DNA from 3 places in the Pantoea sp. X-Soil-OKNW-556 genome. Region 3 is predicted to be linked to each of the others. Evidence: predicted binding sites of a transcription regulator. Region 3 holds the regulator's gene; each other region holds the start of a gene.
The links. The regulator CRP, encoded in region 3, controls carbon source genes, mostly activating them, when cyclic AMP is high. The targets are predictions, from matches to a motif close to ATGTGANNNNNNTCACAT.

Region 1 (12,509 bases), 1.8 Mb from region 3:
GTTGAGCTGCTGATGGAGAAAGTCCAGCAACAGATTCAGGGCGGCACTACGGGGCCGCCCTGATTGCGTCTGGAGCTGCAACGTGCGTTGATTCAGCTGATCGATGCCAACCGAGCGCAATATCAACCCGTGCGTTTTCGCCTCGTAACGCACGGTAAACGGACTGCAAATGGTCACCGCCAGCGGCGTACCCAGTAAGAAATGGAACAGGGTGGAGAAGTTATCGCAGGTCAGCACTGGTTCAATCACATAGCCGCTCATATGGCAGGAAAGATCAAATAGCTGGCGCACCGTGGTGTTTTGCTCCGGCAGAGCCACCGGGTATTGACTGAGGTCAGCCAGCGACACCTGTGTCGCGTTTGCCAGTGGATGGGTGTGATGCATCACCAGCTGCACCGGTGCTGGCCACGACCCGATAACTTCGACACCGCGTTCGGCATGCAGACTAAACTGCAACGCCAGATCACATTCGCCGTTGCGCACCCACTCGGCTACCCCCTGAGTGCTGCCAACTTTCAGGCTGAACAGCACTCCGGGATTGCTGAGGCGAAAATCGGCAAACAAGCGCGGCAACAGGGTGAAGGCCATGCCATCGGTACAGGCAACGCGGATCTGTGTGCGGCGTACCGCCGTTAAGCCCTTAATCTCCGCCAGCGCATACTCCATCTCCAGCATATTTTTACGTACCTGATGCGCAAAAATTTCCCCCGCTTCGGTCAGTACCATGCCGCGCGCGTGGCGCTCAAACAACGGCACGCCAACCTGTGCCTCAAGGCGTTGAATCTGACGGCTGATGGCGGATACCGCCACAAACAGTTGTTCACTGGCAGCACTTAGCGATCCGGCATTCACGACGGCGAGAAAATATCGGATTTCACTGCTTTGCATATTTCTGCTTCCTGGTGGTGCATGCCTCAAAATCGGGCAGCTAAGCTTTGCTTTAAAAGCAAATCTTACTCGATAAATTGATAATTGTGGCAAATCAGCCTTTCCGCAAAGATAAGGATGATGATAAAACCAACAACAGACAGGCAAACATGACAGCACAACAGGCCGTACAACAGGCCAGCGACTATTTTGACTGCGGGGAATTCCAGCAACTGCTGACGCGCCGGGTGGCGCAGGTCACCGAAAGCCAGCGTGCGGATCGTGACCAGCAGCTGCATGATTATTTGCACAAGGAGATTGGCCCACAACTGGTGGCGCTCGGTTTCACGCTGCACTTTATCGACAATCCCGTCACCACAAATCGCCCGTTCCTGGTGGCGGCGCGCATCGAAGATCCGGCGCTGCCAACGCTGTTGAGCTACGGTCACGGCGATGTGGTGTTTGGCGATGATGAAAACTGGCGTGACGGGTTATCGCCGTGGCAACTGAAAGAAGAGGGCGATCGCTGGTATGGTCGCGGTAGCGCAGATAATAAAGGCCAGCACTGCGTCAATCTGGCCGCGCTGGAGCAGGTGTTTCAGGCACGCGGTGGACGCCTCGGTTTTAACTGCAAAATGCTGTTTGAAATGGGGGAAGAGATTAGCTCACCGGGTCTGGCGGAGCTGTGCGAGCAATACGGCGATCTGCTGAAGGCCGATTTGTTTATCGCCTCCGATGGCCCGCGCCTGAATGCGGTGCGTCCGACGTTGTTCCTCGGATCGCGCGGCTGCGTCAATTTCCGCCTGACCATCAACGCACGCGACAATGCGTACCACTCCGGTAACTGGGGTGGCTTACTGACCAATCCGGGAACACAACTGGCAAATGCCATCGCCACGCTGGTCAATGCCCAGGGCGTGTTGCAGGTTGAAGCACTGAAACCGACCTCTCTGACCGACGACGTGCGCGCCATCCTCAGCGATATCGAGGTGGGTGGCATGCCCGGCGATCCGGCGATCGAGGTGAACTGGGGTGAGCCGGGCCTGACACCGACCGAACGCCTGTATGGCTGGAACACGCTGGAAGTGCTGGCGTTTCTCACCGGCAACCCGGCACGTCCTATGAACGCCATTCCCGGCAGCGCGACCGCCGTGTGTCAGTTACGTTTTGTGGTGGGAACAGATTGGGAAAATCTGGCACAGCACATTGAAGCGCATCTGCAAAACCACGGCTTTGACCAGGTGAAGGTCGAGTTTATGCGCGGATCGCCAGCTACCCGTCTCGACCCCACCGATCCGTTGGTGAGCTGGGTGCTGGAGAGCATGGCGCAAACCAGCGGAAAAAAACCGGCGTTGTTACCGAATCTCGGCGGTTCACTGCCCAATGAAGTGTTCTCCGACATCCTCGGCTTGCCGACGCTGTGGGTGCCGCATTCCTATCCGGCCTGCGGTCAGCACGGCGTTAACGAACATATGTTGAAATCCATCGCCCGTGAGGGGCTGCAAATCATGACGCGTCTGTTGTGGGATCTGGGTGAGCAAGGCGCAGACCTGATTGCCCGTCACCAGGCGCATGCCGGAGGTGCCAAATGAGTAGCATCAGTCACAGCGCACCCACCAGCGCGGTTAAACCCAATCTGCATAAAACCCTCTTCGCCACCTGCATCGGCAATGCGCTGGAGTGGTTTGACATTGCGGTGTATGGCTTTTTCGCCAGCTATATCGCCCATGCCTTTTTCCCGACCAGCGATCCCTCGGTATCGCTGCTGCTGACCTTTGGCAGCTTTGGCGTCTCATTCCTGATCCGCCCGCTGGGGGCGATTGTGCTCGGTAACTACGCCGATCGTCATGGCCGTAAAAAGGCGCTGCTGCTGTCGATCAACCTGATGATGCTCGGCGGGGCGATTATCACCTTTATGCCGGGTTATACCTCAATTGGCCTGGCCGCTCCGGTGTTGATTCTGCTGGCGCGTCTGATTCAGGGCTTCTCCGCCGGTGGTGAATTCGGCAGCTCCACCGCGTTTCTGGTGGAACACTTCCCGGAGCGTAAAGCCTTTATCGCCAGTTGGCAGTTTGCTACGCAAGGGGCCAGTACCCTGATGGCATCGGCGTTTGGCCTGGGTCTGACGCAGATTCTGAGCGAAAGCCAGATTCAGGACTGGGGCTGGCGTATTCCGTTTGCCTTTGGCCTGCTGATTGGCCCGCTGGGTATTTACATCCGTCGTCATGTACATGAACCGGCCAGCTTTGCACAGCAGCAGCCGGAAGCAGCACCGCTGAAGCGTCTGTTTGGTCGTCAGAAGGAGCTGATGCTGCTGGCGATTGGTTTGATGGTGATCTCCACCGCCGTTAACTACATGCTCAACTATGTGCCGACCTATGCCACCAAAACGCTGCATCTGCCGGGTTCGGCGGCGTTCAGCGCCACTTTGCTGGCTGGGGTGATCCTGACGGTGGTGACGCCGCTGATGGGGCTGTGGGCCGAGAAGGTCGGTCGGGTACCGCTGATGTGGGGATCGTTGATTCTGCTGCTGGTGACCATCTATCCGGCGTTTACCCTGGTGGTCAATCACACCACACCGCTGACGCTGATGTTGCTGGTGGGCTGGATGGCACTGCTGAAATCAGTTTACTTCTCGACGGTGCCTTCGGTGATGGCCGATCTGTTCCCGATTGGCACCCGTGCCAGTGGCATGGCGATCAGCTATAACATTGCGGTCACGGTGTTTGGCGGTTTTGCACCGTTGATTTGTACCCTGTTGATTAGCGCGACCGGCACCAGTCTGGCACCGAGTTATTATCTGATGGCAGTCGCATTGCTGAGCGGCATTGCGCTGGTCCGTAGTAAACAACGCCTGAGTTAATAGCTTACGTCGCGGCGCGATACGTCGTGCCGCGACGGGTTATTTTTATGCAAACTGCAAATAGGCCACATGGGTTTGCAGATACTCTTCCAGACCGTGGCGACCATCCGCGCCGCCAACCCCGGATTTCCGCCAGCCCGCATGGAAGCCCTGCATCGCTTCAAAATTCTCGCGGTTAATGTAGGTTTCACCGAATTTCAGCTGACGCAGCGCAATCATCGCGGTGTTCAGATTTTGGGTATAAATCGATGAAGTCAGGCCATATTCGCAGTCGTTTGCCAGGCCAATCGCCTCATCCAGCGTTTTAAAGGTCATCACCGGCAGCACCGGACCAAAGATCTCTTCGCGCATGATCTCCATCTCCTGACGCACGTCAGTGATGATGGTCGGCTCAAAATAGAAGCCCTGTTCTCCGACACGCTTTCCACCGAGAATCACTTTCCCGCCTTGCTCCACGGCTTTCGCCACTTTTTGTTCGACACGACCGAGCGCCGCCGCGGTGATCAGGGGTCCCATATCAATATCGGTACGCTCGGCAGGATTCCCGAATTTCACCTGTTTAAAGGCATCCGTCAGGGCGCTGATAAAGCGATCGTAAATACCTTCCTGCACATAAACACGCTCAGCGCAGTTACACACTTGTCCGGTATTGATGACGCGGGAACTGACAATGGCTTTTACCGCCAGATCGAGGTCGGCATCATCCATTACAATCGCCGGGGCTTTGCCACCCAACTCCAGCGACACTTTGGTCACATTCTTCGCTGCCGCTTCCATGGTGGCGATACCGGCATTCACGCTGCCGGTGAGGCTGACCAGTCCCACTTTCGGGTTAGCTGCCAGCTCCTGACCGACCTCCGGCCCATAGCCGTAAACAACGTTGATCACTCCAGCCGGCAGACCGATATCATGCAGGATCCCGGCGAAAATGGCGGCGTTATTCGGTGTCAGCTCACTCGGTTTAATCACGATGGTATTGCCGGTGACCAGCGCCGGTGCCGCTTTACGCGCAATCAGGAAGAAGGGGAAGTTCCACGGCAGAATGCCTGTAGTCACGCCGATAGCTTTCTTAAACACGAAAATGTTTTCGTTCGGGCGGTCGCTGTTGACGATTTCGCCCTCGTAGCGGCGTGCCCACTCGGCCATATAGTCGAGATAATCCGCGGTGAACAGCACCTCGGTTTGCGCCAGTCCCTGAGTTTTCCCGCCCTCGGCCACGATAGTCGCGGTGAGTTCTGCCTCGTGCTGACGAATACCATTGGCGATTTTGCGCAGCCAGTTACCGCGATCAATTGCCGGTAACGCTTCCCAGCCGGGTTGTGCCGCTTCTGCGGCAGCAATCGCCTGACTGGCGATCTGTCTGGTGCCTTCTGGTACGCGTGACAGCAGCGCTTCGGTGGCCGGGTTAATCACTTCAATCCATTTGTCGTTCTGATTGGCAACAAACTCGCCATTGATGAAATGTTGATGGTGCGTTGTCATCTGTAGGGTCTCCGCGATCGGTTTCGTTAAATTTGTGTGAAATGCAGAGTGAAGCAGATCAAGGTGTAGCACCTTTTTGTCATTGCCAGGGTAAGGGGGCAGATGGCAGCGAAGGGAAGAAACAGATGACAAGCGCAGCATATCTGGCGAAATGCTGCGTATTCAGCAGGTTAGCTGGCAGAACGGCCAAGTCTGAAAAAGGTCACGACCCCGGCATCATCGCGCCACTGGCGATAAACCAGGCGAGAAAGCTGACACCGGCAATGATAATAGCGATGGGGAAAAGCAGTCCGATTTTCATGATTATCCTAAAGTGAAAGCGGGTTCAGGTAAGCTGAACCAGTGCGCGATGCGTTTTCATCATACTGAACAGCTGGAACTGCGTGGCATCGTCAATTTCACGCAGGTGTTCACCTTTCTGATAATGGATACTGTGAATATGACCCAGTTGCCGCCACACCACAATCGCTGAGGCCAGCAGGGCACAGTTATCTTCGCTCTGCACGCACTCAAGACGGGCATAGTGTATATCTTCCAGCCCGTTAATAAAGATGTTGAGTGACTCGGGCGGCACAATGGCGCGGATATCATCCAGCATTACGCGACTCACCGGACGTGAGAGCAACAGCGTCAACCTCTTGGTATTCATCCCAATCCTTGTCCTGATGATTTTTCTCAACGTTATACGGATTAATTGCAGTCGGGGGAAGCCACGATCCGTGCTTTGTGTGATTGCCATGTTAACGATGCGCATGGCAGTCAGGTTAAAACTGTGCTGATCAACACAACATTTCCAGAAAATATCGATAATAATAAACAGGTTATCTTTTTTTCTGACGTGCCTGCCTGCAAATGCGATTTTGTGATCCTTATGTTGAAAACCCACCGGATATTGCCAATTCCGCCCACTCTCCGGCAGCCATTCAAAGGCTGAGGAAAAGCTGCCCGCCGTAGACTGCCGGGTAATCGGGAGACCGCCGGTTTCCTGTTGGCCTCAACCTTACGAAGGAATAACAATGAACAGTGCCATCATTGCAGGTATCTTCTGGCATCTGGTGGGTGCCGCCAGTGCTGCATGTTTTTATGCTCCGTTTAAACAGGTGAAAAAGTGGTCATGGGAAACCATGTGGTCGGTCGGTGGCGTGATGTCGTGGCTGATTCTGCCCTGGGTCGTGAGCGCGGTGCTGCTGCCGAATTTCTGGGCCTACTACGGTAGCTTTAGCTTCTCCCAGCTGTTGCCGGTGTTTCTGTTTGGTGCCATGTGGGGTGTCGGCAACATCAACTACGGTCTGACCATGCGCTATCTGGGGATGTCGATGGGTATCGGTATTGCCATTGGCATTACGCTGGTGGTGGGCACGCTGATGACGCCGTTGTTACAGGGGCGTTTTGTCGAACTGTTCAGCTCAGAAGGTGGTCGGCTGACGCTGTTGGGCGTATTTGTTGCGTTGATCGGCGTGGCGATTGTCTCCCGTGCCGGATTGTTAAAAGAGCGGGCGCTGGGGATTAACGCGGAAGAGTTTAACCTGAAGAAGGGGCTGGTGCTGGCGGTAATATGCGGCATTTTCTCCGCCGGGATGTCTTTTGCGATGGATGCGGCCAAACCGATGCACGAAGCAGCCGCCAGCCTGGGTATCAATCCGTTGTACGTGGCGCTGCCCAGTTATGTGGTGATTATGGGCGGCGGGGCGCTGGTTAACCTCGCGTACTGCTTTATCCGCCTGGCGGTGAAACCTGAACTTTCCGTTCGCGCTGACTTCTCCGTAGCCAAACCGATGTTGCTGGCCAACATCGCCTTTGCGGTGCTGGGCGGTACCATGTGGTATCTGCAATTTTTCTTCTACGCCTGGGGTCATGCCAAAATCCCGCCGCAGTATGATTTTGTCAGCTGGATGCTGCATATGAGCCTGTATGTGCTGTGTGGCGGTTTGGTCGGATTGGTGCTGAAGGAGTGGAAGGCCGTAGGACAACGTCCGGTGCGCGTGTTGTCACTGGGCTGCGTGGTGATTATTATCGCGGCCAACATTGTCGGGCTGGGGATGGCATCCTGATGGGGCGTGATTAATAACGTATATCCGATGGCCTGATTTGCAGCGGCGCGATTTATCGCGCTGTTTTTTCCAGCATCGCGCCGTTACCGGGGCTTAATGCGGTGTGCCAATCAGCGCCGGGCGGTGCGGTAAAAATCGCTGCCGCCAGGCGCTCGGCGTCAGACCGGTTTCCCGCGTGAACACCACCGAAAAGTAATTGCTGTCATCAAAACCGCAACGCGCGGCCACTTCACTGATTAACCAATCCTGCGTGCGCAGCAGGTATTTTGCCTGGCACAACTGCAACTGACGCAGATAATGACCAACGGTCATGCCGGTTTGCTGACGAAACAACTGCTTCAACGCGCGTTCACTCAATTTATTCTGCTGACAAAAAACGGCGAGGTCGAAGGGGCGGTCAATCGCACCCTGCAACGCTGACATCAGCAGATCCAACTGTTCGCCTTCCGGTAACGCCCACGGCCGATCCGCGGCGTAACCGTGGCGACGCAATATCAGCGCCAGCTGCAAAAACAACGCTTCGGAGAGCTGGATCGACAGTGAGTCGCTTTTGCGGCTTTCGCGTTCCAGTTGAGTGATTACGCCGCGAGCCAGCGCCATGCCGCGCGTGGTTAAGCGCCAGCAGCCGGGGCAGGCGGCATCTTCCGGTGGCAGCAACTGGCTCCAGTCCAGCCCAAGCTGAAAACGGTCGCGGCAGTAGAGAATATTATCCAGTGCCAGATCGTTTACGCTGTCGTAGCTGTGGCAGTCGTTATCGCGGATATAAAAGACATCGCCACAGGTGATCAGCCACGGTCGGTCATTGAGAATATGCAGACCGTTGCCGCGCCAGACGATAACGATCTCACTGAACTCATGTCGATGCGGCGGGAAGGAGGGTTGCGGCAGGCGTTCGGCCACCGCAATCGGCAGATTCGGGGCCGGGAAGTAGTCTTCGCGCGTCAATATTAGCGACATGAGGATGCACTCCAGGTTACAACATCTGCTGGCGCTCCGCTCGGGGCGCACAGCCAAATTCCCGCCGAAACAGCGTGGAAAAATGGTTACTGTCACCAAATCCACACTGATAGGCGATATCCGTAATGCGCATATCACTGTGCCGCAGCAAGTGGCGCGCCTGCAACAGACGCAACCGATTCAGATAACGTTGCGGCGTATTGCCGGTTTGCTGCTTCATCTGCCGATGCAGGGTACGCAGCGACAGCGAAAACTGGTCAGCCAGCGCCTCCCAGGCAATTTCTTCACTGTAATGTTCATTCAACCAGTCGAGCAAACGATGCAGGCGAGCTTCCTGGTCCTGTGCTTCTTCGTTATGACCGGCCTCGCGCAGCAGCACCAGCAGTTGCAGGAAAGCTTGCTCCTGGCGCGCCTGTTTCTCCAGTGACCAGACGCCCGGCTGGTTCATCTGCGCGACGATCTGCAACGCCTGGTTCATCACCTTGTGGTTAATGCGCCAGTGCGAGCTGTATTGGCCCTCTTCCTCACGCGGGAGCAACGCCTGCAAACCGGAGAGAAAACGAAACGAGGCCGGGCTGCGATACAGCACGTTAGTCAGGCATAAATTGTCGGTTTGCTCATACAGATGACGATCGTGATCGCGTACAAAACACACGCACCCGGCACACAACGCCTGCGGCTGACCATTAAACACATGGATGCCGGAACCCTGTTCCACCAACACGATCTCATGAAAATCATGGTGATGTTCGGGGAAGGCCAGCTGTGGCACGCGCGGCTCGACGGCAATGGTGTACTCCCCAGCGGGGAAAAAATCTGCGCTGTGTAACACGGTCATGGTTCGCCTCTCATTATTAACAAAACCGTAACCGAGTCTACTCAGGCGATCAGCACCTTACCTTGAATTTCACACCGGGTGATGCAGGAAAATGGCTAATTTTTCAAGATCTCCGGGCTTGATGCAGAAAATGCGGCAAAGCTCACAACTCGGCGCTTGTGTGGTTCTGTGAGCTGTCTCACGAACATCTTTGCCACGGTGCCAGCGGGTCTGACGCGCTGGCAGTAACGGGAAGGTGAGGAAAAGGCGGGATTTTTACTCTGTACGCATCTCATTACAGGAAGAACACGCCATGAGTATGCGTAACATTGTTGCCATTGATTTAGGCGCATCCAGCGGGCGCGTGATGCTCGCGCAATGGACCACAGAAACCCAGCGACTCACGCTGCGTGAAGTGCGTCGTTTTGCTAATCAGCGCGTACGGCGTGCCGGTTATGACAGTTGGGATCTGGAGGGGCTGGAGCAGGAGATCCGTCAGGGACTGCAACAGCTGGATGAAGAAGGCATCGTGCCGGACAGCATTGGCATCGATACCTGGGGCGTGGACCTCGTCCTGCTGGATGCCGACGGCCAGCGGGTCGGCGAGGCCGTCAGCTACCGCGATGCCCGCACCGACGGCCAGATGGCGCAGGCGATCAACGAGCTGGGTAAATCCAACATTTATCAGCGCACCGGTATTCAGTTTCTGCCATTCAATACCCTGTACCAGCTACGCGCGCTGCATTTGCAACAACCTGACTGGCAGGCGCAGGTCAGCCATGCGTTGATGATCCCTGATTACCTGCATTATCGCCTGACCGGTCAGTTGAACTGGGAATACACCAATGCCACTACCACGCAGTTGCTGAACATCACTCATGGCGACTGGGATGACGAGTTACTCGCCTGGGCCGGCGTACCGGCCAGTTGGTTCGGCAAACCCAGCGCACCGGGTAACACCGTCGGCCACTGGGTCAGCCCACGCGGTCATCATATCCCGGTGATCGCGGTGGCGACCCACGACACCGCCAGTGCGGTGCTGGCGACGCCGCTGATGCTGGACGCCGCCGCCTATCTGAGTTCAGGCACCTGGTCGTTGATGGGCATTGAAAGCCTGCAACCCTGGCTCAGCCCGGCAGCGCTCGACGCCAATATCACTAACGAGGGTGGCGCAGAAGGTTATCGGGTGCTGAAAAATATCATGGGCCTGTGGCTGTTGCAGCGCGTATGCAGCGAGTTGCACATCAGCGACTTGTGCGCCTTGATTCAGCAAGCCGCCGATGAACCCGCCTGTATCGCGCTGATCAACCCCAATGACAATCGCTTTATTAACCCCGCCAATATGGTGCAGGAAATTCAGGATGCCTGTGCGGAGCAGCAGATGCCGGTGCCGCAAACTGCTGCCGCGCTGGCGCGAACCATTTTTGACAGCCTCGCGTTGCTGTATCGCCAGGTGATGGGTGAACTCGGCCAGTTGCGTGCGTCACCGTTGCGTCAACTGCATGTGGTGGGCGGTGGTTGTCAGAATCCGCTGCTGAACCAACTGTGTGCAGATGCCTGCCAGTTACCGGTGTTCGCCGGGCCGGTAGAAGCGTCAACGTTGGGTAATGTCGGTTGCCAGTTGATCGCCCTCGGTGAATTGCGCGATGTGGCGGATTTGCGTCGCTGCATCAGCCAGAACTTTCCGTTAGAAAAATTTGCCCCGCTTAACAACAGCGCTTTTGCTGCCAACCTGGCACGCTTCGCCGCGCTGAGCCAACCCGCTAAGGAACTTGCTTATGACAAAGCTGATTGAACAGGCCTTTGACCTGGCGAAACAACGTTACGCTGCGATTAACGTCGATGTAGAACAGGTGATGACACAACTGGACCGCATTCCAGTCTCGATGCACTGCTGGCAGGGCGATGACGTACGCGGCTTCGAGAATCCGCACGGCGCGCTCACCGGCGGGATTCAGGCCACCGGCAACTATCCTGGCCGGGCGCGTAATGCCGAGGAACTGCGTGCTGACCTCGACAAAGCCCTGTCGCTGATCCCCGGCGCGAAGCGCCTCAATCTGCACGCTATTTACCTGGAAAGCGATAAACCGGTGGAGCGCGATGCGATTGAACCGGCGCACTTCAGCAATTGGGTCGCATGGGCGAAAAATAATAAGTTGGGGCTGGATTTCAACCCCACCTGTTTTTCCCATCCGCTAAGTGCCGACGGCTTTACCTTATCCCACGCGGATAAGGGGATTCGCCAGTTCTGGATTGATCACTGCAAAGCCAGTCGCCACATTTCGGCCTTCTTTGGCGAGCAGTTGGGGACGCCTTCGGTGATGAATATCTGGGTGCCGGACGGCATGAAAGATCTGACGGTCGATCGTCTGGCCCCGCGTCAGCGTCTGCTGGCGGCGTTGGATGAGATCATCAGCGAAAAACTTAATCCTCAGCATCATATCGATGCAGTGGAAAGCAAGCTGTTTGGTATCGGTGCGGAGAGCTACACCGTGGGTTCCAACGAGTTCTACCTCGGCTATGCCTGTAGCCGCCAGACGGCGCTGACGCTGGATGCGGGCCATTTTCATCCGACTGAGGTGATCTCCGACAAAATCTCTACCGCCATGTTGTATGTGCCGCGCCTGCTGCTGCACGTCAGCCGTCCGGTACGCTGGGACAGCGATCATGTGGTGATTCTGGATGATGAAACCCAGGCGATCGCCCATGAAATCGCCCGCCAGAAACTGTTCGACAAAGTGCATATCGGCCTCGACTTCTTTGATGCTTCCATCAACCGCATCGCCGCCTGGGTGATTGGTACGCGCAATGCCAAGAAAGCGTTGCTGCGTGCCTTACTGGAGCCAACGGATCAATTACGCCAACTGGAAGCAGCAGGGGACTACACCGCTCGTCTGGCCTTGCTGGAAGAACAAAAATCGCTGCCGTGGCAGGCAGTCTGGGAGGCCTGGTGCCTGCGTCACGATGTCCCGGCCGACGCCAGTTGGCTGAGCGATGTCCGTCACTATGAACAACAAATTCTGGCTCAACGTTAAGGGACACACCATGCAAAGTATTCTTTCTTCTGCGTTTGTACAGGGAATGGTTAAAGCGACTAGTGATATGTGGCTGAAGGGCTGGGATGAGCGCAACGGGGGGAATGTCAGCCTGCGCCTGCTGCCGGACGAGGTGCAGCCCTATGCTGCCGACTTTTATGCTGAACCGCGTTGTATCGAACTGAGTAAACCCGCCCCGGCGCTGGCGAACGACTGGTTTCTGGTGACCGGTTCCGGCAAGTTTTTCCGCAATGTGCAACTGGATCCGGCTGACAGCCTGGTGTTGTTGCAGGTGGATGATAAAGGGCTGTCGTACAAAATCCACTGGGGTCTGAGCAACGGTGGGCTGCCAACCTCAGAGCTGGCGGCGCATTTCCAGTCACATAGCGTACGCAAACAGGTGAGCAACGGCGCCGACCGCGTGATTATGCATTGCC
Region 2 (5,658 bases), 1.8 Mb from region 3:
GCTGCGATTGGTGCGGGTGAACAGTTGCGCGCCAATTTCCTGTTCCAGTTGCTGAATCTGTTGGCTGAGTGGCGGTTGCGAAATATTGAGGCGGAGGGCCGCGCGACCAAAATGCAGCTCTTCAGCCACTGCAATGAAATAGCGAAGATGACGGAGTTCGATATTCATATTTTAAACGTCTCATTCGAGATTATTAATATATTGTACAACCTATTATCACTTTCCTACGATAGCAATACCTTTTGAAATTTGAGGATTTTCCGTGAGTCGCTCTTCTCAGGCGGTGACACTCGATGAGGACGAAGTGTCCGTCGTGCCTGCTTCTGCTCCAGCGTCAGTAACATGGATTGAACGCGGTTCGCCGCAATTTATGCGTGTTACCCTTGCCCTGTTCTCGGCTGGTCTTGCCACTTTTGCCTTGTTGTATTGTGTCCAGCCGATTCTGCCGGTGCTCTCCCAGCAGTTTGGCGTTTCGCCTGCGGCCAGCAGCATCTCGCTGTCGTTATCCACCGGCCTGATGGCGCTGGGTTTGCTGGTCACCGGGCCGCTCTCCGACGCTATTGGTCGTAAGTCGGTGATGGTCACCGCATTGATGCTCGCTGCGTTATGCACCGTGATTTCCGCCATGATGACCAGCTGGCACGGCATTCTGTTGATGCGTGCGCTGATTGGTTTGTCGTTGAGTGGGGTCGCCGCGGTGGGCATGACCTACCTGAGTGAAGAGATTCATCCGCGAGTGATCGCCTTTTCCATGGGCCTGTATATCAGCGGCAACTCGATTGGTGGCATGAGCGGTCGTCTGCTGACCGGGGTATTGACCGACCTCTTCTCGTGGCGCATCGCCATTGGTGTGATCGGCTGTTTTTCGCTGGCATCGGCGCTGATGTTCTGGAAAATCCTGCCGGCTTCCCGTCATTTCCGTCCGGCTTCATTACGTCCGCATAATTTGCTGATTAACTTCCGTCTGCACTGGCGTGACAAAGGCCTGCCGCTGCTGTTCGCCGAAGGTTTCCTGCTGATGGGCGCATTTGTCACCCTGTTTAACTACATTGGTTATCGCCTGCTGAGTGCGCCGTGGTTTCTCAGCCAGGCCGTGGTCGGTTTGTTGTCGGTGGTGTATCTGACCGGGTCCTGGAGTTCACCCAAAGCCGGAGCCATGACCAGTCGCTTTGGCCGGGGGCCGGTGATGATTACCGCCACGGCGATCATGCTGTGCGGCCTGCTGCTGACGGCGTTCAATACCTTGTGGATCATCCTGCCGGGTATGATGCTGTTTACCGCCGGATTTTTTGCCGCCCACTCGGTTGCCAGCGGATGGATCGGCCCACGCGCCCGTCGGGCAAAAGGCCAGGCCTCGTCGCTCTATCTCTTCAGTTATTATGTGGGTTCCAGCGTTGCCGGTACGTTAGGTGGCGTGTTCTGGCACAGTTTTGGCTGGGGCGGTGTGACCGCTTTTATCAGCGTGTTGCTGGTGCTGGCCTTGCTGGTCGGCTGGCGTTTGCAGTGCCGCCAATTGTAATTCTCTCCATCAGTATGCGGGGCCACTGTGCCCCGTTTCCCCTCGCGTAATCACACCTGTCGGCAAACTTTCAGTGCCAGTGAAAACAAAATAGCAATCGCTAGCTATAATTTATTCTATTCCAAAAATAGTTAGATTTTTTCTTTCACAGCAACGAGGAAGCCAAATGGAACTTTACTATTACGTCGATAAATACGCCGGCTATAACGACAATCATGTGGTACATGCAACGGGTTGCCCTTTCCTTCCTCCCGACGCCGCAAGGCGCTTTCTTGGCACTTTTTATACCGCTAACGCTGCCATTCAACAGGCGCGCAAGTTTTATCCTTCTGCACTGGGCTGTGAACATTGTTGCCCAATTACGGTAAAAAAAAACCTGACCACACAGAATAGCGTGGCGCTAAAACACATGGTCTGACTCTGATATTCCCAGTCTGAGACGGCCCGCGACGTTGCGCCATTTTGTTAAGTTTTCCTGTGGCATTTCGCTATGTTAGACACCAATAATATTGCTTCAGGTAGAACGCTCATGCGGGAAAAATACGCAACGTCGCAAATCGCCCTCCACTGGTTGACCTTGTTATTAATCGCTGTTGCCTATACCACCATTGAGCTACGAGGTCTGGCGGCCCGCGGTACGGTTGCGCGCAGCCTGATGATCATGACGCACTTTAGCTGTGGCGTATCGGTGTGGGTGCTGATGCTGGTGCGTGCCGCATTACGTCATCGTCATACATCGCCTGATATCAATCCCGCACCACCACGCTGGCAGCATATGCTCGCCCATCTGATGCATTTCCTGCTGTACGCGCTGTTTCTGGCGTTACCGACTCTCGGCGTTGCCTCGAAATATCTCAATGGTCGTCCCTGGCAGGTATTTGGCTTGTCGATGCCGGTGAGCAGCACACCGAATTTTGACCTCGCCGATACCTTGATTGGCTGGCATGAAACCCTGGCACCGCTCGGCTACTGGCTGATTGGCCTGCATGCCGTCGCCGCACTGCTGCATCACTATATTCTGAAGGACAACACGCTGATCCGCATGATGCCTGCGCGCAAGCGCAACCCGTAGCGGCGCGATGGTTCTGACGATAACCCCAGGCTATCAACCTGGGCGTCGGTGATAAAAAATATTCAGCAATAAAATACGGTTAGATGGTTTCCCTCAGCGTATTAATCCTCCACAATAGGCATAATTTGTGACAAAGGTCACTTTACATCGGGCCTTTCGCCCCTCATTTGCTGCCTGACTGATCTGAATTTCATGCAATCAACAACCGTCTCCCGTAAAACGGCCTGGCTACGCGTCGTGTTGCTGGCCATCGCTGCTTTTGTCTTCAATACCACCGAGTTTGTGCCGGTCGGCTTACTGTCAGATATCGCCGCCAGTTATGGGATGAGAACGGCAGATGTCGGCATCATGCTGACCATTTACGCCTGGGTGGTGGCGCTGCTGTCGCTGCCGCTGATGCTGCTGACGCGCAATATTGAGCGTCGTCTGCTGCTGTCGATTCTGTTTGTGTTGTTTATCGCCAGCCATGTGCTCTCCTCGGTCGCCTGGGATTTCACCTCGCTGGTTATCTCCCGCATTGGTATCGCGCTGGCACATGCGGTGTTCTGGTCAATTACCGCCTCGCTGGCCATTCGTGTCGCGCCGGCAGGTAAGAAAACCCAGGCGCTCAGTATGCTGGCGACCGGTACGGCGCTGGCGATGGTGCTGGGCGTGCCGATTGGTCGTGTTGTCGGCCAGTATCTCGGCTGGCGAACCACCTTCGGCATGATTGGTTTGTCTGCGCTGGTTTTGCTGGTGCTGCTGGCACGTATTCTGCCACGCCTGCCCAGCGAGCATACCGGGTCACTCAGCAGCGTGCCGATGCTGTTTCGCCGCCCGGCGCTGGTCAGCATGTATGTGTTGGTCACGGTAGTGGTGACAGCGCATTACACCGCCTACAGCTACATTGAACCCTTTATGCAGGTGGTGGCGAACGCCGGGGAAAACTTCACCACGCTGTTGCTGCTGCTGTTTGGATCGGCAGGAATTATCGGCAGCGTGCTGTTCAGCACCCTCGGCAATAAATATCCTTCGGCGCTGCTGATTGCTGCGATTGCGGTGATCACCTTATGCATGGGTCTGCTGATTTTTGCCGCCGTGCGCCCTGCCGCGATTACAACCCTGTGTATTTTCTGGGGCATGGCGATGATGATGATTGGTCTGGCAATGCAGGTGCGTGTGCTGTCGCTGGCACCGGACGCAACCGACGTTGCTATGTCACTGATGTCCGGTATTTATAACATCGGCATCGGTGCGGGTGCGCTACTCGGAAATCAGGTCAGCCTGCATTTGAAAATGGCGGATGTGGGTAATATTGGTGGGTTAATCGGCCTGGTAGCGCTGTTCTGGTGTATCTATATCTTCCGTCGTTATCCGCAGTTACGTTCCAACGGTTAAAAAAAGGGGCTTCAGATAGCCGCTATCTGAAGCCTGTCCCCTCTCGATCCCTACTATTTATAAAGCTCTGCGGTGCCATGCAGGTTGTTGTTGCCAGAGGTCGAAGTGATGCGGAAAGACTTTGCTCCCGCAGCGCTCGCCTTCTCCGCCAGTTGATTTTCCAGTGAAGTCAGATCCGTACTGCCAGATGCGCTTACCACACCGATTTGCTGTTGATTAACCGGTGCTTCGCTTACCAGGTCAGCCGCCATTGTACCGAATGCGATTGATGACAGGGCCACAGCGGCCAGGGTCAGTTTAATGCTTTTCATGATCGTCTCTCTTTGCAGATGAAGTTGGGTGGGTCGCCATTTAATTAACAACCGTTAAATAAATACTAAATCCAAAGTCGGATGCGCGTCAACTATTTTATTAACGGTCGTTATTTTAATGAGAAGTGGCGTAAGTATGGGCTTCAGCGCGTACCGGGACTTTACCATTCAGGGGATTTTGCCCAGGAAGGCACAAACGGACAAAGTGGTGTTGCATATTAATTTAATGATCGGTAATTTAATAAGCATGTTGAGCTGTGGTGAGGATCTATGAGCCAGATAACTGAACCGACCCTGCGTAAAAGTCGTGGCAGACCTAAAGTCTTCGATCGTGACGATGCGCTGGATAAAGCCCTGATGCTGTTCTGGGCACACGGCTATGAAGGCACCTCACTGGCGGATCTGGTCAGTGCCACTGGCGCCAAAGCGCCAACGCTTTACGCGGAGTTTGCTAACAAAGAAGGTTTGTTTAAAGCCGCCATGCAGCGCTATATCGAAAGGTTTAGTGCGCAGCGTAACGCGGTGCTGAATGATGCCTCGCTGGATGTGAAAACCGCGGTTGAGTCCTATTTTCGCGCCACCGCAGCCTGTTTTACCGAATGTGATAAACCCGCTGGCTGCTTTTTTATCTGCACCTCCAGCGCCCTGTCGGCCAGTTCTGAAGAAGTGGCGCACATGCTGGAACAACAGCATCATGCGCAGGAACGGGCCTTGCAGCAGTTCCTTGCCGCACGCCAGCAGCGCGGTGAGTTACCCGCGTGCAGCAATACCGCAACGCTGGCGAGCTTCCTCGCCTGTGTATTGCAGGGTATGTCTGTGCGCGCCCGTGAAGGCGCAAACCGGGAAGATTTAGAACAGATTGTGGATACGCAGATGGCGATCTGGCCCGCTTTGGCGGGATATTGCGCGCTTAACTAACCTGCCGCTTACATCCGTCCCCTCATCCCGGCCTTCTCCCGCAAGCGGGAGAAGGAGACGTGCAATATGTGGGATGGTCGTGGTTTAAGGCAGGAAAAACATCGGTTTTAGCTCAGCGCTGACCGGGCTGTGATCCGCGTTCGACGGCATCAAATCCTTCATGGACGCCCACCAGCGTTGGCAAACCTCGGTTTGCGCCACCGCCTGCCAGCGGGCTTCCGACTCGATTTCGACACTGGCAAACAGCAGATTGCGTTCCGCATCCAGCCAGATGGCGTAATTACTCGCGCCATGCGTCTTCAGCGTTGCCGCCAGTTCCGGCCAGATGGGTGAATGGCGACGCAGATACTCATCATGGCAATCCGCATGCACCTGCATCACGAAGGCTCTACGCAACATTGGCGCGCTCCACCTGTAAAGCCGCCTGCCACGGCTGCACCCCAAAACGCTCACCCAACGCA
Region 3 (12,509 bases):
GCCGCCTGCCAGGAGAAATCGGTCAGCCACAGCAGAACACCGAGAATCGCCGCAGAAATCAGCACCTGGGCCGCACCCACACCAAAAATCGAACGCCGCAGCGCCCAGAGTTTTGCCGGGTTCAGCTCAAGGCCGATGATAAACATCAGGAACACCACGCCAAGTTCGGAGAAGTGCAGAATCTCATCCACATCGCTGATGAAACCCAGCCCCCAGGGGCCGATGGCAATACCCGCCAGCAGATAACCCAGCACCGCGCCAATACCCAGCCGCGCGGCGATCGGCACAATCAGCACCGCCGCCACCAGATAGATGACACCCGCAGTCAGCAACGTTTGACCTTCCATCAGACACCTCCCTGCGGCAACGGCGCAGAAAGCCAGTCGCTGTAAGCCTGCGCAAAATTACGCAGCACTGCCGGTGTCTGACGCCGCGCCCAGTAGATCACCATCGGTGTCATCCAGTGCATACGGCACATCTGTGCCGTCAGCTCAAACGGCCGCATGATGTCACTCATCGGGTAGCGGTTCAGTCCCTGTTGCGAATAGGCGGTTTCCGGCTCACCGGTGGTGACCACGCTACGCCAGTATTTCCCCTCCAGCGCATTGCCGTCCACGCCGCTGGCAAAGCCACGCGACAACACGCGATCCAGCCACTCCTTCAGCAGCGCCGGGCAGCTGTAGGTATAAAGCGGATGCTGGAAAACCACGATTTGATGTTCACGCAGCAGTTGCTGCTCATAGTGAATATCGATAAAAAAATCCGGATAGTGGGCGTATAAATCGTGCACCGTGACGTGGTCCAGTTCCATAGCCGACTGCAGCAAAACCCGATTAGCAATCGAATCCTGTGATTCCGGATGGGCGTAAAGCAGCAGGATTTTGGGTGGCTGCGACATCGTTCCCCTCCAAAGCGTCGTCATAGCGCAGGAATTCCGCTACCATGCTCGACGCAACTAACAGTTCATCTAATTATGTTGCCAGTAAATTAACATATTCTGACGATACGGCGCTTATGATTGTCTTCTCCTCGTTACAAATTCGTCGCGGCACCAATGTGCTGCTGGATAACGCAACTGCGACCATTAACCCTGGCCAGAAAGTGGGCCTGGTGGGTAAAAACGGCTGCGGCAAATCCACGCTGTTGTCGCTGCTCAAAGGTGAAATGAGCAGCGATGCCGGTAGCGCCACCTTCCCGGGCAACTGGGCGCTGGCGTGGGTCAATCAGGAAACCCCGGCGCTGAGCAAAGCCGCGCTGGAATATGTTATCGATGGCGACCGCGAATATCGTCAGCTGGAGTCCGAATTAGCCGATGCCAACGCACGCAATGACGGCAATGCCATCGCGCTGCTGCATGGCAAGCTGGATGCCGTACAGGCATGGAGTATCCATGCCCGCGCATCAAGCCTGTTGCACGGTCTGGGTTTCAACCAGGAACAGCTTCAACGCCCGGTGAGTGACTTCTCCGGTGGTTGGCGTATGCGCCTCAACCTTGCGCAAGCGCTGGTGTGCCGTTCCGATTTGCTGCTGCTTGATGAACCGACCAACCACCTCGATCTCGATGCGGTGATCTGGCTGGAACGCTGGCTGAAAAGCTACGAAGGCACCCTGATCCTGATCTCGCACGACCGCGACTTCCTCGATCCGGTGGTGGATAAGATCATCCACATCGAACAGCAAACGATGTTTGAGTACACCGGTAACTACAGCTCGTTTGAACGTCAGCGCGTCGCCAAACTGGCACAGCAGCAAGCGTTGTATCAAAGCCAGCAGGAAAAAGTGGCGCACCTGCAAAGTTATATCGATCGTTTCCGCGCGCAGGCCACTAAAGCCAAACAGGCGCAGAGTCGTATCAAAATGCTGGAGCGCATGGAACTGATTGCCCCGGCACACGTTGATAACCCGTTCAGCTTTAGCTTCCGTCCACCGGAAAGCCTGCCGAATCCATTGTTAAAAATGGAAAAAGTGACTGCGGGCTACGGCGATCGCATCATTCTTGACGCCATCAAACTTAACCTGGTGCCGGGTTCGCGTATTGGCCTGCTGGGGCGGAATGGCGCGGGTAAATCGACGCTGATCAAACTGCTGGCCGGTGAGCTATCCCCCATCGATGGCGAAATTGGTCTGGCGAAAGGCATCAAACTGGGTTACTTCGCGCAGCACCAGTTGGAATTTTTACGTGCCGATGAGTCACCATTGCAGCATCTGGCACGTATCGCGCCGAAAACGCTGGAGCAGCAACTACGTGATTATCTGGGTGGTTTTGGCTTCCAGGGTGATAAAGTCAGTGAAGTGACCGAACGCTTCTCCGGTGGTGAGAAAGCCCGTCTGGTACTGGCGTTGATCGTCTGGCAGCGTCCCAACCTGTTGTTGCTCGACGAACCGACCAACCACCTCGATCTCGATATGCGTCAGGCTCTGACCGAAGCGCTGATTGATTTTGAAGGCGCCCTGGTGGTGGTGTCGCATGACCGCCATCTGCTGCGCGCCACCACTGACGACCTCTATCTGGTACACGATCGTAAAGTGGATATCTTCGAAGGTGACCTGGAAGATTACCAGCAGTGGCTGAGCGACCTGCAAAAACAGCAGGCGCAACAGGATGCCGCTCCCAGGCAGGATAGCGGCAACAGCGCCCAGGCTCGTAAAGATCAGAAGCGCCGTGACGCCGAACTGCGCGCCCAGACTCAGCCGCTGCGTAAAGAGATTGAGAAACTCGAAAAGCAGATGGCCAAGTGGCAGAGCCAGTTGAGTGAAGCTGAGCTGCTGCTGTCAGACAGCGCAATTTATGATCAGAGCCGCAAAGCGGATCTGACCGCTGCGCTTCAGCGCCAGGCAGAGAGTAAATCGGCGTTGGAAGAGGTGGAAATGGCGTGGCTGGATGCGCAAGAGCAGCTGGAGCAAATGCTGGCCGCACCATAACAGCCCATTCCGTATCGGCGCGATTTATCGCGCCGATACGGACGTGTTACACCGGAACATCGCCTAAAACCGTCGCGCGCTGCATCACCCGCCGCGCCGGATAATAATCCGCATTAGCGTAATGCTGCGTCACACGGTTATCCCAAATCGCCACATCATTCTCCTGCCAACGCCAGCGCACCTGAAACTCCGGCTTCGTAATATGGGCGAACAGGAAGCCCAGCAGGGCATCGCTCTCCTTCTCACTCAACCCAATCAGCCGCGTGGTAAATCCTTCATTGACGAATAACGCCTTACGCCCGCTAACCGGGTGAGTACGGATCACCGGATGCGTCACCGGCGGATGTTTCGCCACCGCCTGCTGCCAGCGCTGATGTTCCTCGGCAGTTTTGCGATATTTGAACTCCTGAAAAGACTTTTTAAAATCGTGCTCGGCCCGCAACCCGGCCAACAACGTCTTAAAGGGTTCCGATAACGCCTCATACGCCGCAATGCCGCTGGCCCACAACGTATCACCGCCCCTTTCCGGCAACAGCTTAGAAGCCAGAATGGCAATCGCCGGGGGCGTTTCGATAAAGGTGACATCAGTGTGCCAGTTGTCGTTATCCGGCGGATTATCCTGATGGGTATCCAGCACGATGATTTCCTCCACGCCCGGCGCATGGGGATAGACGGGATGAATATGTAAATCACCGAAGCGTATCGCCAGCGCACGCTGCTGCTCCGGGGTAATCACCTGATTACGCAGGAACAACACCTGATGCCGCAACAGGCCATGATAAAGCTGTTCAAATTGCGCATCGCTCAGCGGGCGACTGAGATCCACATCGCTCACTTGCGCACCGATATTCGGCCCCAGTGCGCTAAAAGTCACACGTTCGTTCATTGCTGCTCTCCATTCCACGGCGTCAGGCGGCGCTGCAAAGCGCGCAGGCCCAGTTCTAAACTAAACGCGATCAACGCAATCACCAGGATGCCCGCCAGCACCACATCCGTCGCCAGAAACTCCCCGGCTGACTGCACCATAAAACCGAGGCCGCGCGTGGCGGCAATTAACTCGGCGGCGACCAGTGTTGACCAACCCACTCCGAGGCCGATACGCAGCCCGGTCAGGATTTCCGGCAACGCCCCCGGCAGAATCACCCAGCGCAACAGTTGCCAGCGCGTGGCACCCAGCGCCTGTGCGGCACGGATACGGACCTGCTGCGCATTTTTCACCCCGGCCAACGTGGACAAGGTGACAGGCGCGAAAATCGCCAGGTAAATCAGTAAGATTTTTGAGGTTTCGCCAATGCCGAACCAGATCACCATCAACGGCAGATAAGCCAGCGGCGGCACCGGGCGGTAGAGTTCAATCAACGGATCGAGCAGCCCACGAATCGCCGGACTCAGCCCCATCGCAATCCCAACCGGAATGCCGATCAGCGCCGCAAAAAACAGCGCCACCAGCATACGCGTCAGGCTGGCACCGAGATGCTGCCAGAGCGTGGCATCCATAAAACCCTGCGGGCTGGCAATCAACAGCAGCTTTTTCAGCACCTGCTGCGGCGCAGGCAGAAACAGCGGCGCAATCAATCCCAATGCCGTAACGCCCCACCACACCAGCAACAGCACCGCGACGCTCAGCAAACTGAGCGACAATTGACGGGAAAACGGCCAACGCAGGCCACGGCGACGGCGCGCCGCCCGTGCTTTGTCATCAATTAATGCGCTCATGCAAACGCCTCCCGCTGGGCAAACACCTGATTCAGCACGTATTCGCGGCGTGCAATAAACGCCGGATCGGATTTGATGCTGCGGCAGGGTTCCCCGTCAGCGAAGCGTTGACCAAAATCGAGCTTCAGCCGCTCCACCACGCGTCCTGGCCCTGGCGACAGCAGCACCAGCTCACTGGCGAGGAACACCGCTTCCTCAATGTCATGCGTAATCAGCAGGATCTGCTTGCCGGTATCGCGCCACAGCGTCAGTAACAGGGTTTGCATCTGTTCACGGGTAAAGGCATCAAGCGCGCCGAAGGGTTCATCTAACAGCAGCAGCTGAGGGTCAGCCGCCAGCGCACGCGCAATCCCCACGCGCTGACGTTGCCCCCCAGAGAGCTGCCAGATAAAACGCTTTTCCGCTCCCTCCAGCCCGACTTTGCGAATCAGACGACGCGCGATGCTATAACGCTCCGCTTTTGCCATCCCCGCCAGTTGCAGACCAAAGGCCACGTTGTCGATCACATTGCGCCACGGCAGCAGCCCTTCGTTCTGAAACACCACGCCACGTTCAGCGCCCGGCCCGTTAACCGATTTGCCATCCAGCGTGATGCTGCCTGACTCCAGCGGCAGGAATCCGGCGATTAAATTCAGCAGCGTGGTTTTGCCACAGCCTGACGGTCCCAGCACCACCAGCAGTTCACGCTGATCCAGTTGCAGATTGATATCCTGCAACGCAGGTTGTCCGGCGTAACGCGCATTAAGATGGGTGATGCTGAGCATAGGACCTCCGGTTATTTCACTAAGGGGGCAACGAAGCGGGTAGTCACGAAGCTGCTGTAATCACTGGCGGCGTCCGGCACCTTGCCCTGCTCTTTCAGGAAGTGCGCGGTATCGACAATCGCCTTGTTCACCGGATTGCCGAGCTGCTCCAGTTGCTGCTGCGCGGTCAGATAGGTGTTGCCTTCCACCAGTCCCGGCACCTGCGCTTCCGGCACGCCGCTCAGACGTGACAGCTTGCTGAGGTTATCCGGCTGCTTCAGCCACTGTTGTGGGTTGTCGATGTAGGCTCTCTGCGCGTCCAGGGCGCTGCGGGCAAAGGCGGTGACAATTTCTGGATGCTGCTGGGCAAAGTCTTTACGCACCACCCAGACATCCAGCGTCGGCGCGCCCCATTTGCCCACCTGCGAGGAATCGGTCAGCACCTTGCCATCCTTCTCCAGTTCGTTAACTGCCGGTGCCCAGACGTAGGCACCATCAATATCGCCACGCTGCCAGGCGGCAATGATCGCGGGGGGTTGCAGGTTCACCAGTTGGACGTACGTGGGTTTGATACCCCAATGTTTCAGCGCCGCCAGCAGGCTGTAATGGGTGGTGGAGATAAAGGGGACTGCAATCCGTTTACCGATGAGATCTTTGGGATTGTTGATGGATTTCTTCACCACCAACGCTTCGGAATTTCCGAGCTGCGAAGCCAACAGGAAGGCCTCGATCGGCAGTTGCTGAGTGGCCGCTACCGCCAGCGGGCTGGAGCCGATGTTGCCAATCTGGACATCGCCAGACGCCAGCGCACGCAACACGCTGGCTCCGCTATCAAACTTACGCCAGTCAACGGTCGCGCCGCTCTGTTTGGCGAAGGTGTTGTCGGCCTGCGCCACTTTGGCCGGTTCCGCCGAAGTCTGGTACGCCACCGTGACGTTAACCGCCTCGACCTGGAAGGTCAGCAACGCCAGCGCTGCTGCCAATGTGGTTATGGTTTTCTTCACTGCCATCATCGTACACCCCAATATTTTTATGTTGGGTGCAGTGTCGCCAGCAGTAATGGTTTCATAAAGGAATTAAAAATTATCCCTAATGAAAATCGGTTCTTAGGCAATCATCGGGCAAGACTATGCAGAATACGCAAATACAAAAAAGGCGCGTCAGACGCGCCTCGGATTGACTTAGTGCCAAATCAACAGCACACAGGCGGCGGTCAGGATTCCCATCGCCAGGTTAAAGATTTTCCACGCACGCGGGCTTCGCAGCAAACGACCAATCAGTGAGCCGAAGCCCATCCAGATCACCCCGGAAACCACATTCACCAACGCCATACCGACGCTAATTGCTACCACCGAGTGCAGGTAAGCGGCCCCCGCCAGGCTAAAGCTGGCTACGGCCCCCAACGCCATCAGCCACGCCTTTGGATTAATCAGTTGCAGTAACCCGCCCTGCCAGAACGGCGTTGGAACCGGCGGGGCCGAATCCGTATCCAGTTGCTCATACTCCGCCGTGGCGATTTTCCATGCCAGCCACAGCAGATAAAGGCTACCGGCGATTTTCAGAACCAGATGTAAGGCAGGATAGAGTAGGATAAGGCCACCCACGCCAAAGGCCACCATCAGCAGCATCGCCTGCATACCGATCATGATGCCGATTAACAACGGGAAAGAACGCAGAAAGCCAAAGTTGGCAGCGGAGGCGGTAAGTAACATATTATTAGGCCCTGGCGTGATCGCAGCGACCCAGAGAAAGCCCAGCATTGACAAAAACAGACTCAGTTCCATGTTGATTCGGGTGCTCCTCACCCAGGAAAGCCAAAAAACCCATCGAAACTATCAGCGAGATATGCATCAGACAAGCGTTTACCACAGTAATTTTGACTCCCCGCCCGAAGAGGACTTCATTCCTCTCAGCGGTTTTCGCAATCCGCATCTGCAAACTCTGCTGCCGCGTCTGCTCAGGCGGCGCGTGACTCTGCGCCCACACTGGCAACGCCTCGATTTACCGGACGGCGATTTTGTCGATCTTGCGTGGAGTGAAGACCCTATTCAGGCCGCGCACAAACCACGCATGGTGCTGTTTCATGGTTTAGAGGGCAGCTTTCACAGCCCCTATGCGCATGGGTTGATGCAGGCATGTCAGGCACGCGGTTGGCTGGCAGTGGTGATGCATTTTCGCGGGTGTAGCGGTGAACCGAACCGCCTGCACCGGATTTACCATTCCGGCGAAACCGAAGATGCCAGCTACTTTCTGCGCTGGTTAAAGCGGGAATGGGGCGATGTCCCCACCACCGCCGTCGGCGTGTCGCTGGGCGGTAATATGCTGGCATGTCTGACCGGGTTGGAGGGACATGATGCGCCGCTGGATGCCGCAGTCGCCATCTCTGCGCCCCTGCTGCTGGAACCCTGTAGCCAGAAGCTGGAGAACGGTTTCTCACGTTTTTATCAGCACTACCTGCTGACGCAGCTGAAAAAGAACGCTAAACGTAAGTTGAAAGCCTGGCCTGGCACCCTGCCGGTCGATTTACGCGAACTGCGCGCCCTGCGCCGCCTGCGCGACTTTGACGATGCCGTCACCTCCAGAGCACACGGTTTTGTCGACGCAGGCGATTATTATCATCGTGCCAGCGCGATGCCGCTGCTGACCGGGGTACGCAAACCGCTGCTGATCATCCATGCTAAGGACGATCCCTTTATGACCGACGCAGTAATACCGAAGCCGGAGCAACTGTCGTCCTCGATTCAATATCAGCTGACGCAGCAAGGCGGCCATGTCGGCTTTGTTGGCGGTACGCTGCTACGACCGCAAATGTGGCTGGAACAACGCGTGCCGCAGTGGTTATCAACTTACCTGGATGTATGATCGTGATTATTCCGTGGCAACAACTTGAAGCTGAAACGCTGGAAAACCTGATCGAAGCCTTTGTATTACGCGAAGGCACCGACTACGGTGAACAGGAGCGCAGTCTGGCGCAAAAAGTCGCTGATGTGCGTCGCCAGCTGGAACGCGGTGACGCAGTACTGGTGTGGTCAGAACTGCACGAAACCGTCAATATCATGGCACGCGGTGAATTTCGCGGCTAATGCACATCCCGGCTTTTCGTGCTAACAATGCTCATCGCCGGACTTCACAGGGAGCTTTGTTATGTCAGCCAGGCATCCGATCATTGCCGTTACCGGTTCCAGCGGCGCCGGAACCACCACCACCAGCCTTGCCTTCCGCAAAATATTCCAGCAGTTGAACCTGCATGCGGCAGAGGTCGAAGGTGACAGTTTTCATCGCTACACGCGCCCTGAGATGGACATGGCGATCCGCAAAGCGCGCGACCTTGGCCGTCATATCAGCTATTTCGGCCCGGAGGCCAACGATTTTGGCCTGCTGGAGCAAACCTTTAAGCAATACGGTAAAACCGGTCTTGGTCAGTCGCGCAAATATCTGCATACCTATGACGAGGCCGTGCCGTGGAATCAGGTGCCGGGTACCTTCACCCCATGGCAGCCGCTGCCGGAAAACACCGATGTGTTGTTTTATGAAGGCTTGCACGGCGGGGTGGTGACGCAGCAGCACAACGTGGCTGAACACGTCGACTTATTGGTAGGTGTGGTACCGATCGTCAACCTTGAGTGGATTCAAAAGCTGATTCGCGACACCAGCGAGCGCGGCCATTCACGCGAAGCGGTGATGGATTCGGTGGTGCGTTCGATGGAAGATTACATCAACTTCATCACCCCGCAGTTCTCACGCACCCATATCAACTTCCAGCGCGTACCCACCGTCGATACGTCTAACCCGTTTGCTGCGCGTGAAATTCCATCACTTGATGAAAGCTTTGTGGTGATCCATTTCCGTGGTCTGGAAGGTATTGCCTTCCCCTATCTGCTGGCGATGATTCAGGATTCCTTTATCTCGCATATGAACACCCTGGTGGTGCCCGGCGGCAAAATGGGTCTGGCGATGGAGCTGATTATGACGCCGCTGGTGCAGCGACTGATTGAAGGCAAACGCATCGAATAATCAAACATAACCGTAACGGCGCGATTTATCGCGCCGTTACGACCGGGCTAGAGTTCAATAACCTCGTAGCTGTGGGTGATTTCTACCCCTTTGCCCAGCATAATCGCTACCGAGCAATATTTTTCAGCCGACAGATCAACCGCCCGCGCCACTGCTTTATCGCCCAGCGCTTTGCCGGTAACAATAAAATGCAGGTTGATATGTGTGAAAATGCGTGGCGCTTCTTCACGACGTTCCGAGGTCAGTTTGACCTCACAATCCTTCACATCATTGCGCCCTTTTTGCAGGATCGACACGACGTCAATCGCGCTGCAACCGCCTGCCGCCATCAGCACCATCTCCATCGGGCTCGGTGCTTTGTCGCCCGAATTGCCATCCATTAATATCTGGTGACCTGATGAGGATTCTCCGAGAAAGGTAAGCCCTTCCACCCATTTAACCCGTGCCTGCATTATTCTTTCTCCTGAATAGGCTGATTTGCCGCCAGAGTACGCTTTCACCTGAGAAACAGCAATCCAGACTAATCGCCCTTTTGCTGAAGCGAGACAACAGAAGACAGCTAGCAAAAGCTGTGCTACAAACAGAGCTGAAAATATTTTCGTCGCAATAGACGAAGGCGGGAAGAATCAGAAGCCTGGCTTAAGAGTCCACCCGAATAATTTTCCTTAACAGGAAGCGCTCTACGATTTCACCGCCTGACAGGGAAAACTGCCCCCTGTGTTTTGGGCACGATTACAACAGAGGATAATAGCGAATGGTTCTCGGCAAACCGCAAACAGACCCTACACTCGAATGGTTCCTGTCCCATTGCCATATTCACAAATATCCATCCAAAAGCACCCTGATTCATCAGGGTGAGAAAGCGGAAACGCTCTACTACATCGTGAAAGGTGCCGTTGCGGTGCTGATCAAGGATGAAGAAGGCAAAGAGATGATTCTCTCCTACCTCAATCAGGGGGATTTCATCGGCGAGCTTGGCCTGTTTGAAGAAGGTCAGGAACGTAGTGCCTGGGTACGAGCCAAAACTGCCTGCGAAGTGGCTGAAATTTCCTACAAAAAATTCCGTCAGCTGATTCAGGTAAACCCGGATATTTTAATGCGTCTTTCGGCGCAGATGGCGCGTCGCCTACAGGTGACATCAGAAAAAGTGGGCAACCTTGCCTTCCTTGATGTGACCGGTCGCATTGCGCAGACGCTGCTCAATCTGGCCAAACAGCCCGATGCCATGACCCACCCGGACGGGATGCAGATCAAAATCACCCGTCAGGAAATTGGTCAGATCGTCGGATGCTCACGCGAGACAGTTGGCCGTATTCTGAAAATGCTGGAAGATCAAAACCTGATCTCCGCACATGGTAAAACCATCGTCGTTTACGGCACCCGCTAATTTCTTCTCACCCACGGCGTGATGGCAGCATCACGCCGTTTTTGTCTGCGATGAGCTGATGTGGCGTCGAATCATCTATCATCCCGAAGTGAACTATGCCCTGCGGCAAACGCTGGTGCTGTGCCTGCCCGTGGCCCTCGGCTGGCTGTTTGGCGACCTGCAAAAAGGCTTGCTGTTCTCCTTAGTGCCCGCCTGTTGCAACATCGCCGGTCTTGATACGCCCCATAAACGCTTTTTTAAACGCCTGATTATTGGCGGTTCCCTGTTTGCGACCGGCAGCTTTCTGATCCAGTGGCTGACGGATTATCACGTCCCCCTGCCGCTGATTCTGCTGGTGCTGCCACTATTAGTGGGCGTGACGGGTGAGATCAGCCCGTTGCATGGCCGCTTGTTACCCGCCACGCTGATTGCCTCCATCTTTACCCTGAGCCTGGTGGGACGTATGCCGATCTGGGTGCCTCCGCTGCTCTATATCGGCGGGACCTTGTGGTATGGGTTGTTCAACTGGTTCTGGTTTTGGCTGTGGAAAGAGCAGCCGATGCGCGAGTCGCTGAGCCTGCTGTACCGTGAGCTGGCGGATTATTGCGATGCCAAATATACCCTGTTGACGCAGCTGACCGACCCGGAGAAAGCGCTGCCGCCGTTGCTGGCACGCCAGCAAAAAGCGGTAGATCTGATCACCACCTGCTACCAGCAAATGCATATGCTGTCGGCCAGCCGCGATAACAGCCATAAACGCCTGACGCGTGCCTTTCAGGTGGCACTCGATTTGCAGGAACATATCTCCGTCAGCCTGCATCAGCCGGAAGAAGTGCAAAAGCTGGTGGAGCAGAGCCATGCTGAAGCGGTGATTCGCTGGAATGCCAAGACCATCTCCGCCCGTCTGCGCTTGCTGGCCGATGCCATTTTGTATCACCAACTGCCGGAACGGTTTCAAATGGATAAGCAGCTGGGTGCGCTGGAAAAAATTGCCCGCCAGCACCCGGACAATCCGGTGGGGAATTTCTGCCTGTATCACTTCAGCCGCATTGCGCGCGTGCTGCGCACCCAGAAACCGCTGTATACCCGTGATCTGATGGCCGATCGCCAACGGCGTCTGCCGTTTTTTCCGGCGCTGCGCAGCTATCTGTCGCTGAAATCCCCCGCCTTACGCACCGCTGCACGTTTTGCCGTGATGCTGATGTTTGGTAGCGCGCTGGCGCTGTTCTTCAACATCCCCAAACCTTACTGGATTCTGATGACCACCATGTTCGTCAGCCAGAATGGCTACAGCGCCACGCGGGTAAGAATTCAACACCGAGCGCTCGGCACCTTTGCCGGGCTGTTGATTGCTGCCGCCTCGTTACGCTTTGACGTACCGGAATCCATCACCCTGTTGTTTATGCTGGCGATCACCCTCGCCAGCTATCTGGTGACACGTAAATATTACGGCTGGTCAATGATTGGCTTTACGGTGACGGCGGTGTATTCGCTCCAGTTGCTGTCACTGAATGGCGCGCAGTTCCTGCTGCCACGCATGATGGATACGCTAATGGGATGTCTGATTGCCTTTGGCGGCATGATTTGGCTGTGGCCGCAGTGGCAGAGCGGCTTACTGCGTAAGAATGCGCACGATGCGCTGGAAGCCGACCAGGAAGCGATGCAATTATTGCTCGGACCGGAGCAGTCACCGGAGAAACTGGCGTATCAGCGCATCAAGGTCAACCAGGCGCATAACGCCATGTTTA

Region 1: the regulator CRP is predicted to act here: its motif matches at 9,189-9,206, upstream of rhaB (rhamnulokinase).
Region 2: the regulator CRP is predicted to act here: its motif matches at 2,717-2,734, upstream of AC6I8T_RS10490 (sugar transporter).

Annotation. Positions count from the first base shown of each region.
Region 1 is NZ_AP035990.1:2,255,232-2,267,740, reverse strand. Features, by position in the region: gene AC6I8T_RS10565 (LysR family transcriptional regulator) at 1-888, opposite strand, end outside; gene AC6I8T_RS10560 (M20 family metallopeptidase) at 1,038-2,459, shown strand; gene AC6I8T_RS10555 (MFS transporter) at 2,456-3,730, shown strand; gene aldA (aldehyde dehydrogenase) at 3,776-5,212, opposite strand; gene AC6I8T_RS10545 (YoaK family small membrane protein) at 5,415-5,513, opposite strand; gene AC6I8T_RS10540 (hypothetical protein) at 5,538-5,861, opposite strand; gene rhaT (L-rhamnose/proton symporter RhaT) at 6,229-7,263, shown strand; gene rhaR (HTH-type transcriptional activator RhaR) at 7,357-8,220, opposite strand; gene rhaS (HTH-type transcriptional activator RhaS) at 8,237-9,058, opposite strand; gene rhaB (rhamnulokinase) at 9,351-10,832, shown strand; gene AC6I8T_RS10515 (L-rhamnose isomerase) at 10,816-12,072, shown strand; gene rhaD (rhamnulose-1-phosphate aldolase) at 12,083-12,509, shown strand, end outside.
Region 2 is NZ_AP035990.1:2,249,231-2,254,888, forward strand. Features, by position in the region: partial or broken gene AC6I8T_RS10470 (LysR family transcriptional regulator) at 1-168, opposite strand, end outside; gene ynfM (multidrug efflux MFS transporter YnfM/SxtP(Kp)) at 263-1,519, shown strand; gene AC6I8T_RS10480 (hypothetical protein) at 1,686-1,937, shown strand; gene cybB (cytochrome b561) at 2,049-2,591, shown strand; gene AC6I8T_RS10490 (sugar transporter) at 2,784-3,968, shown strand; gene bhsA (multiple stress resistance protein BhsA) at 4,022-4,279, opposite strand; gene AC6I8T_RS10500 (TetR/AcrR family transcriptional regulator) at 4,550-5,197, shown strand; gene rhaM (L-rhamnose mutarotase) at 5,282-5,596, opposite strand; gene rhaD (rhamnulose-1-phosphate aldolase) at 5,586-5,658, opposite strand, start outside.
Region 3 is NZ_AP035990.1:4,087,119-4,099,627, forward strand. Features, by position in the region: gene kefB (glutathione-regulated potassium-efflux system protein KefB) at 1-347, opposite strand, end outside; gene kefG (glutathione-regulated potassium-efflux system ancillary protein KefG) at 347-898, opposite strand; gene AC6I8T_RS19095 (ABC transporter ATP-binding protein) at 1,015-2,922, shown strand; gene tauD (taurine dioxygenase) at 2,969-3,808, opposite strand; gene tauC (taurine ABC transporter permease TauC) at 3,805-4,638, opposite strand; gene tauB (taurine ABC transporter ATP-binding subunit) at 4,635-5,402, opposite strand; gene tauA (taurine ABC transporter substrate-binding protein) at 5,414-6,394, opposite strand; gene AC6I8T_RS19120 (LysE family translocator) at 6,563-7,165, opposite strand; gene AC6I8T_RS19125 (hydrolase) at 7,227-8,243, shown strand; gene AC6I8T_RS19130 (YheU family protein) at 8,246-8,464, shown strand; gene AC6I8T_RS19135 (phosphoribulokinase) at 8,526-9,395, shown strand; gene AC6I8T_RS19140 (OsmC family protein) at 9,443-9,847, opposite strand; gene crp (cAMP-activated global transcriptional regulator CRP) at 10,150-10,782, shown strand; gene AC6I8T_RS19150 (YccS/YhfK family putative transporter) at 10,841-12,509, shown strand, end outside.